Regions from separate parts of the Lysinibacillus sp. FJAT-14222 genome, predicted to be linked through region 2. Evidence: predicted binding sites of a transcription regulator. Region 2 holds the regulator's gene; each other region holds the start of a gene.
The links. The regulator LexA, encoded in region 2, represses DNA repair genes until DNA is damaged. The targets are predictions, from matches to a motif close to CGAACATATGTTCG.
Positions count from the first base shown of each region.

Region 1: the regulator LexA is predicted to act here: its motif matches at 1,336-1,349, upstream of ruvA (Holliday junction branch migration protein RuvA).
Region 3: the regulator LexA is predicted to act here: its motif matches at 1,489-1,502, upstream of parE (DNA topoisomerase IV subunit B).

Region 1 covers NZ_LIYL01000048.1:66,409-69,698, forward strand. Annotated here, with positions in the region: gene AN161_RS20355 (LysM domain-containing protein) at 1-229, shown strand, start outside; gene AN161_RS20360 (phosphotransferase) at 300-1,097, shown strand; gene ruvA (Holliday junction branch migration protein RuvA) at 1,393-2,013, shown strand; gene ruvB (Holliday junction branch migration DNA helicase RuvB) at 2,032-3,036, shown strand; gene queA (tRNA preQ1(34) S-adenosylmethionine ribosyltransferase-isomerase QueA) at 3,054-3,290, shown strand, end outside.
Region 2 covers NZ_LIYL01000021.1:243,476-246,765, forward strand. Annotated here, with positions in the region: gene AN161_RS10730 (gamma-glutamyl-gamma-aminobutyrate hydrolase family protein) at 167-889, shown strand; gene AN161_RS10735 (hypothetical protein) at 928-1,659, shown strand; gene lexA (transcriptional repressor LexA) at 1,809-2,426, opposite strand; gene AN161_RS10745 (LysM peptidoglycan-binding domain-containing protein) at 2,590-2,904, shown strand; gene AN161_RS10750 (recombinase family protein) at 2,901-3,290, shown strand, end outside.
Region 3 covers NZ_LIYL01000012.1:11,003-14,292, forward strand. Annotated here, with positions in the region: gene AN161_RS05910 (HesB/YadR/YfhF family protein) at 1-229, opposite strand, end outside; gene plsY (glycerol-3-phosphate 1-O-acyltransferase PlsY) at 249-854, opposite strand; gene parE (DNA topoisomerase IV subunit B) at 1,522-3,290, shown strand, end outside.

The sequences.
Region 1 (3,290 bases), on a different contig from region 2:
GCCTGAATTTGAGCCTATGCCAGAGATGGAAATGGAGCAGTCCTGTGGTTGTCAATCACAACCAGTCATGATGCCAAATTGGCAAATGGATCCATGTCACTGTCCACCACCGTGCCCACCGCCATGTCCAATGCCATGTCCATCACATTGCCCAATGCCGTATTCGTCGGTAGGACCATGGATGACACCGCACTTTTTCCCAGGCGGGATGACGCCTTATCGATGGTAAAAAAGCGTATATCGTTGAAGAAGTAAAGCCGAATATTTGGAAGTATAAATATCAATCAAATAATTATTTTGTGAAACGTGCAAAGCAGTTAGAAATAGCAGAAAAGGTGAGGGGGATTCATCGACAGCTAGGACGTCTTGAGCCATCGCTGATCTTACCTTTAATGAAAAGTGATGATGAGTATTTAATCGTGCAAGTTTGGCAAGAAGGGAGTCATAGTGCTAATTTTGCACATGAAAAAGACCGGAAGGAATCGCTTAAGTTATTAAATACCTTACATGAAACACATAAAAAAACTACTTGGCAGCGGATGCCTGGCTTGCACACCTATTCACAGCTTTTAAAATGGCAAATGCGTCATATGCGTTTTAAAAGTAGACGAAATGAATTTCGGGCATTTTTAACGAAAGAAGAGATCGACCAAATTTTACACTATAGTGAGAAGTCGCTACAGCTAATCGCTCTGGAGGATATATCCGAAAAAGAAATAACGCTTTTACATGGAGATGTTGTTCATCATAATTTTTTATGGTGCTCAGATGGGAAATTGCGTTTAATTGATTTTGATTTGGCTCACCTTGGAGAAGCGGATGATGAATATATTTTATGGTTACATCGTGTACTGCCCGCTATAGATTATGACCTTGGTAAAATATTTGCAGAACTACCAGAACTGAAACGCTTAGATAAAAGAAAGCTACATCGTTTAAAATATCCAAATGAGCTATTGCGTGAATGGCTTTTTGCAGTGGATTTACCATTAGATCAACAGCTGATATTTTTAGATTATTTAGTGCCGTTTACAAAACGAGCCCTCACATATTGGCCAAAACTGTGGTACGATATTGATAGAATGATGAAGAAATGACCGTCTTTAGGCGGTCATTTTTGTGTGTGAACGACTACTTTTGCTATTTCTAAATGTTAAGGAAATTATAGGTTTTTATTTATGGATAACCTAGAGCATAGTATTCGTCTAGGCTAAAGCGCTATATCCTCGAGGTCGCTTCGATCCCTCGGGCAAAAGTGGTGGATCGCTTACTTTTGCTTCGGGCTCTCCAGCGCTTGTCGGATGTAAACGAGCGCTTTAGCGCATTTGTTATAGTCGAGCATTCGTTCGCTATATGCTATAATCGAAGACGATGATTGTGAGGGATTATAGAATGTATGATTATTTAAAAGGACAAGTAAAGCGTATAACTCCTGAGTATATCGTCCTTGAACAGCAAGGGATTGGCTGGCAGCTGAATACACCAAATCCATTTGCGTTCAGGACATCGGCACTTGAACAACAAATTTTTGTTCACTTGCATGTACGTGAGGATGCACAAGTGTTATATGGCTTTCCAAATTTAGACCAACGAGAGCTGTTTCGTAAACTTATTTTAGTGTCAGGAATTGGACCGAAGGGTGCACTTGCTATTTTAGCTACTGGGAATCCGCAACAGGTTATCAGTGCCATTGAACGAGAAGATGAATCGTTTTTAGTAAAGTTTCCTGGTGTGGGTAAGAAAACGGCACGTCAAATGATTCTAGATTTAAAGGGTAAACTTGGCGGATTGTTGGAGACTATTGAGCTACCGAGTACAGAAGATGAGCTACCGTTATTTGGGGTGAATCCATATAAACATGAGCTCGAAGAAGCCATTCTTGCCTTAATGGCACTTGGTTATTCTGAAAAAGAACTTGAAAAAATACGTCCACAGCTTGAAGAAAATGACAAACTCGAAACAACAGATGCATTTATGAAACAAGCATTACAATTGCTATTAAAGTTAAAATAGTGAAAGGGGGGAAAGTACATGTCTGAACGTATGATGGCTAGTGAGGCAGGTAACTATGATGAACAGTTTGAATTATCTTTACGACCACAAAGGTTAGCACAATACATTGGTCAACATAAGGTAAAGGAAAATTTACAAATTTTCATTGAAGCGGCAAAGCTTCGTCAGGAAAGTTTAGATCATGTGCTGTTATATGGACCGCCTGGACTTGGTAAAACTACCTTAGCTGCTGTCATTGCTAATGAAATGAATGTCAATGTGCGCATGACTAGCGGCCCTGCGATCGAACGTCCTGGAGATTTAGCAGCTATTTTAAGCTCACTGGAGCCAGGGGATGTGCTATTTATCGATGAAATACATCGCCTACCTCGTGCAATAGAAGAGGTTCTTTATCCTGCTATGGAGGATTTTTGTTTAGATATTGTCGTTGGTAAAGGCCCAGAAGCGCGTTCTGTACGACTTGATTTACCGCCATTTACACTCGTTGGTGCAACAACAAGGGCAGGCGCATTATCTGCACCATTAAGGGATCGCTTTGGCGTATTATTAAGATTGGAGTATTATGATCATACTTCACTTGCAGAAATTGTCGTACGTAGTGCGCATTTATTTGATGTTGATATTGAGCAAGTAGCAGCTCTTGAAATGGCGACACGCTCGCGTGGTACACCCCGTATCGCTAACCGTTTGCTTAAACGAGTGCGAGATTATGCACAGGTGCTTGGAGATGGTATGATAACGGAAGGACTTGCTAAGCAAGGGCTTGAGCTATTACAAGTCGATCCTAGAGGGCTTGACCATATTGACCATAAACTTGTGACCAATATGATTGAGCGCTTCCGTGGTGGCCCTGTAGGCTTAGATACGTTGGCAGCATCTATTGGCGAGGAACGCGTAACGATAGAGGATGTGTACGAGCCATATTTGATGCAAATTGGCTTTATACAACGGACGCCACGTGGACGTGTGGCAACACATTTAGCCTACGAACATTTTGGATATGAATATCCCCAACAAACCTAGAAGAAGGAAGTATTTTCATGCGTGTAGAAGATTTTGATTTTGAATTGCCAGAAGAGCTTATTGCACAAACACCACTTTTGGACCGTACAGCTAGTCGTTTAATGGTCGTGACGCCAGGCTCGCAAAATGTTGAGCATCATCATTTTGCTCATATTTTAGATGAGCTACAAGCTGGAGACTGCCTTGTGTTAAATGATACAAGAGTCTTACCAGCGCGTTTAATGGGCGTTAAAGAGGAAACTGGTGCTCATATA
Region 2 (3,290 bases):
TCCACTCACCAATCGGGCTTTTACGGGCAGTTAACCTTTCACCTAACTACTTTGCTTTCGCTAAATTTTGAGGTGGGGATCTTGTACCTGACGCTACGCTTTCGGTACAGATAAATTACTGTCCGTTAATGCGGGATAAATTTTGTGGAATCATGGAGGGGATAAGGTGAAACCAGTTATCGGTATAACGGCCTTTGTGGAGGATGATTTGTCCTCAAGATTAAATGAGGCCTACAGCAAAAGTGTCATTGAAGCTGGTGGTATTCCACTTATAATTCCACTTGGAGTGGAAGAGGATGTAGTACAAATTTTATCGTTGACGGATGGATTATTACTATCGGGTGGCTATGATGTACATCCATTCCTTTTTGGTGCCGAACCTACACCAAAATTAGGGAAGGTTCATCCAGAACGGGATTCAGTGGAGCTTGCCTTAATTGAAGCGGCCTATATTCGGAAAATGCCGATTTTTGGTATATGCCGAGGGATTCAAATGCTAAATGTGGCGCTGGGAGGCACGTTATATCAAGATATGGAGAGTGAATATCATAGTAGTAAACTAATTAAGCACTTGCAACAGGCAGCTCGAGGCGTTGCTACACATTATGTTAGTCTAACACCTGATACATTATTAAGGACGATTATAGAGGAAGAGAAAATTGCTGTGAATTCATTTCATCATCAGGCTGTAAATGTAGTAGCAGAAAAGTTGAAAGTGGCAGCAAAATCAAGTGATGGTATCGTTGAAGCGGTGGTACATGAAGATTTACCATTTTGTCTAGCAGTACAGTGGCATCCTGAAGAGCAAGCAATGGCAGGTGATGAAGTATCGAAGAAATTATTTACTGCATTTGTAAAGGCTAGTTTGATGTTCAAGGTAGAAGCATAGAATTTATTATCGAGGGAAAGATAACCCTGGTGATGAACATGAAAAAAATAGTGTTGGTATTGCAGATCTTCATGCTGTTATTTTTATCGATTCAACATGTAAAGGCAGGACCATATGGTAATGATGTAGTAAGCAATTTTACGATGGCATTGATGAAAAAAGATGAAAAACAGGCGAGGACTTATTTATCTTCAAATGTTAAACTTCCTGAGATAAGGGAAGAGACTCCAATTAGAAGGGTTTCGGGTTTGCCTTCACTTAAAGCTAATGTGAGAGTATCATTGGCTTATTTTGACGATGGAGAAGATATGCCTGAAAGAATAGCTTTTATATGGGAAATAACATCTAATCAAGAAAAAATAACAGATATTCGTGTTATTTACGACGGGTCCAACCCATTTATGAATGAATCGAAAATGATAAAGGAATATTCGAACAAGCATAAAGCGAATATCCTGACTGCATCCAAATTTCCGTTTGACATTACGCATGTAGAAGGAAATATAAACAAAGATACTCTTCTAATAAGGTATCGAAATGTAAAATTACATGGATTGTTACAGGTGAAAATCGAGCCGGGAGAAGAGGATTTAGAGGCAGCCAAGGGTGAAAATATTTACACCTTAAAGAATGGTATAAAAGCATTGTATCTGCGGAACGAACTGATTTTTCTTCATGACAGTTTAAAGTATTCAATTAGGATAGAAAGTGAAATACCACAAGATTTCACGGTGTATGATTTGCTTGAAATTGCTAATTCAATGTTTTAATTTAACTGAATACATTGCTAGCGTGTAGGGAATCCATGTTAAAATGGATTCTTTTTTTAACTTTGTTCGAATATAAAATGGAACTCATAAGAAAAAGAGGTATATGCGAACATAATATCCTCTTTTTATACTTTATTATTAAGATACTTTTAGTGTACACGGCGATAGAGGCCAACAACTTGCCCCAAAATAGAAACTTGGTCTACGATAATTGGCTCCATTGTTGCGTTTTCAGGCTGTAAACGAAAATGATTTTTTTCCTTGAAGAAACGCTTTACAGTTGCTTCATCCTCTTCAGTCATTGCTACGACAATATCACCATTATCAGCCGTTGCTTTTTGTTTAACAATGACTAAATCTCCGTCTAAGATGCCAGCTTCAATCATTGATTCACCCATAATTTCTAGCATAAATAATTGATCTTCACTTGTACCATAAGTATCTGGTAGTGGGAAATATTCATCGATATTTTCAACAGCAGTTATTGGAGAACCTGCTGTAACCTTCCCAACAAGTGGGACATGTATAACATGTTGCTTTTGAATAGAATCCTCTGGCTCTAGAATTTCAATAGCGCGTGGTTTAGTTGGATCTCGACGAATAAAGCCCTTTTGCTCTAAACGAGCTAAATGTCCATGAACTGTTGAGCTTGAAGCAAGTCCAACTGCTTCACCAATCTCACGTACAGATGGTGGATACCCCTTTGTGCGCACTTCTTCTTTGATGAACTCTAATATGGCCTCTTGTCTTTTCGAAACTTTTTTCATGATTGCTCACCTCTTTTTTCTAATCATTCTACTTATTAGTAGTATAACAGAATGCGAACACTTACGCAAACATAGGTTCGAAAAGTGTTTGACAAAAACGTTTGTTCGTACTATTATAAGAACATATATTCCGAACAAACATTCTTAAAAAGGGGTTATGATTATGAACTGGTTAAAGAAAAATCCACATATTACAATTTTATTAGGGGCTTGTCTACTATTTGCAGCATACCTTTTTATAACAGATCCAGGCGATGTTAGTTACACAGAAATTGAAATCGAACATGGTGATAGCTTATGGTCGTTAGCTGAACAATACCGTGGTAAAATGAAAAAGGATGATTGGATTAAACTTGTGAAGGCCGAAAATGAATTATCGAACGTTAACATTATTGCAGGTAAACCCCTAGTGATTCCAGTAGTGGGTGACCATCCCAATCCCATAAATTCTATTGAAATTGCGAGAAATGAACAATGATAAATAAAGAACAAACGGCTGTTGTCTATTGCCGTGTGAGTACAGAAAAAGAGACACAAAGTTCCTCGCTTGAGCGTCAGCAGGAGGAGTTAATGCGCTATGCTAAAGAGCAGGGCTATGAAGTGAAGAGCGTTTTTAAAGACAAGCATAGTGGCTATGATGTAGAACGAGAAGGCTTACTTGAAATGCTCGATTTCATTAAAGAAAAAGAAATTAAAGCATTATTTGTACAGGATGAAACACGCTTAGGACGTGGAAATGCTAGAATGGCAGTATTGCATTTATTGCAAAAAACTGAAACTGATGTTTTTTCTATGCGAGACGCGGGGCCTGTACAATTAAATGAAATGGATACGATGCTTCTAGAAATTTTAGCGATCGTAGAG
Region 3 (3,290 bases), on a different contig from region 2:
GATCATTGAAAAACCATATATCTTTTTCATCAATATAGTAGGTAACATCGTCAATCACTGTCTTCACACCAATTTCGATTGGTTCTTCACGTGTCATACCAAGAGAAAAGCCTTCGTGAAAAGGACTGGAACCACCATATCTTGCATAAAAACGAATAGTATCTCCGGATCCTACTTCCATTTCATTTTTAAACCATTGCAGAGCTTCATCTGTTAGTGCGATATTCATTAGAATACTCCTCTCTTCGTTACAGCCATTTCACCTTTGGTTCGGTACCATTTTTAATGCGGACAATATTCGCTCGGTGACGATAAATGATAAAAGTAAATAAACATGCTACTAAAATACTTAACGCAAAATCACCTGTAACAAAATAATAAACGATTGAATAAATAAGTGCTACTAAAGCGGCAATCATGGAAGTTAAGCTGACCATTTTCGTTATTTTTAATGTTATAATAAAAGCAATAAATAATAAGACAAATAGAGGCCATGAATATCCTAACAGCACTCCTGCTGATGTTGCCACAGCTTTACCTCCACGGAAACCTGCAAAGATAGGGAACATATGACCAATCACCGCTACAAGACCAAGAATTAATGAGTGAATGGATACTTCAGAGAAGACAGGAAGAGCTGCGAGTAATACGGCTGCTGTACCTTTTAAAACATCCATAATCGTTACTACTATTCCTGCTTTTTTTCCTAAAATACGGAATGTATTCGTCGCACCTAAATTACCGCTCCCATGTTCACGTATATCTGTTTTATAAAAAATTTTGCCTATCCATAATCCAGAAGGTATAGAGCCGATTAAATACGCACATAAAATAATAATAAGTCCATTTAGCATAGCTGGACTCCTTTCCCATATACCATCACTTGGTACTAATAATATGTATCAAATATTTTACACTTTTTCTCTACAATCTACAATGTCATGAAGGAGATTTCCTTGTGTATCTTGAATTCAATACAAAAGATAGCTATTTTTCAAGGGTTTTTAGATGTATATTGAATTTAGCTTAGGCTATTTGACACGAGTCATACAATCAGCTTGAAAGCCCTTTTTAAAAATATAGGTAAAATGGCAATTTTGTCAATCACTCATTCCTTTGGTAGAATAGAAGTCTATCTTTAATTTCTAGAATAACAACAGAAGAAATCCATTTTCTTATATTTATTAATGTACCTGTATATTTTTCAGTGGATATTCAAATGCTTCTGTATGGAAAGATTAAAGCCTCAGCGATAAGAGATATGATCAGAAGTTAGCCATATGTTGTTTAATTTTTGCAACTAATGTTTACTGTACTGCGTTTAAGGGAATAGGATAGTAGTTGATACATAATTAAGCAACTATTGCAACTTTCTCTTCCGGTAAAAAGCTCAAAACGACAAAGCTGTGAGGAAATTTTAAAAATTTATTGGGCCTGTCACTAGCTATTGACAGGAAATGCTATTATTATTAGGAAGAGAACATAAATAGAACATGCGTTTGTTTTTTGGAGGGGAATTTTTTGGCGAATAAACAGTCACCAAGCGTCTATAATGATGACGCCATTCAAGTATTAGAAGGATTAGAAGCGGTACGAAAACGACCCGGCATGTATATCGGTTCTACAGATGGCCGTGGACTTCATCACCTAGTATATGAAATCGTAGATAATGCGGTAGATGAAGCACTGGCTGGCTTTGGTTCTCATATCATTGTCCATATTCATAAAGATCAAAGTATCAGCGTTCGAGACTTCGGCCGTGGAATGCCAACAGGTATGCATAAGATGGGTAAACCAACTCCTGAAATTATCTTTACCGTCCTACATGCAGGTGGTAAATTCGGACAAGGCGGCTATAAAACGAGCGGTGGCTTACATGGTGTAGGTTCTTCAGTTGTTAATGCGTTATCGTCTTTTTTAGAAGTAACGATTCACCGCGACGGTAAAAAGTATCGCCAACGTTTTGAAAACGGTGGCCATCCTGTGACCACGCTTGAAGAAATTGGACAAACAAAGCAGACAGGAACACTTGTCCATTTCCTACCAGATGACACAATTTTCTCTGTGACAAAATACAATTATGATACGCTTGCAGAACGTTTACGTGAGTCAGCATTTTTATTAAAAGGCTTAAAAATTGAGTTAATTGATGAACGCGAGGAAGGCAAAAGTGATGTTTTCTTTTATGAGAACGGCATTGAAGCTTTCGTTGCGTATTTGAATGAGGAGAAAGATGTACTCCATCCTGTAAAATATGTAGAAGGCATTCAAGACGATATTGAAGTAGAGTTCGCCTTCCAGTACAACGACGGCTATTCAGAAACAATCCTATCATTCGTTAACAATGTTCGTACGCGAGATGGCGGGACACATGAAACAGGCGCCAAAGCAGCGTTAACACGTGTTTTCAATGAATATGCTCGAAAAATTGGTCTGTTAAAAGAAAAAGATAAAAATCTTGAAGGGACAGATATTCGAGAGGGCTTAGCGGCGATTGTTTCTGTTCGTATACCAGAGCATTTACTACAATTCGAGGGTCAAACGAAGGGTAAGCTAGGGACGAGTGAGGCACGTTCAGCAGTAGATAGTGTCGTTTCAGAGCAAATTTTATATGTGCTTGAGGAAAACGCTGAATTATCTGCGTCTCTTGTGCGAAAAGCTATTCGTGCGCAGCAAGTACGTGAAGCGGCTCGTAAAGCGCGTGAAGATGCACGAAACGGCAAGAAAAGCAAAAAAAGCAGTACGATTCTTTCTGGAAAATTAACACCTGCACAATCTCGAAATGCGGCGAAAAACGAGCTGTATTTAGTCGAAGGTGACTCTGCAGGAGGCTCTGCAAAACAAGGGCGAGATCGTACGTTCCAAGCGATTTTACCATTGCGCGGTAAAGTTATTAATACGGAAAAAGCAAAGCTTCAGGATATTATGAAAAACGAGGAGATTTCAACGATTATCCATGCCATTGGTGCTGGCGTTGGAACAGATTTCTCTGTAGAGGATTCAGCCTATGATAAAGTCGTTATTATGACCGATGCCGATACAGATGGAGCGCATATTCAAGTGCTGCTACTAACGTTCTTCTATCGTTATATGCGACCATTAATTGAAGCTGGAAAGGTATTTATCGCATTACCACCTCTTTATAAAGTATCAAAGGGTACTGGTAAAAAAGAAGTGCTTGAATATGCTTGGACCGAAAACGATTTACAACAGGCGATTAAAAAAGTTGGAAAGGGTTACATATTACAGCGCTATAAAGGGCTTGGTGAGATGAATGCTGACCAGCTGTG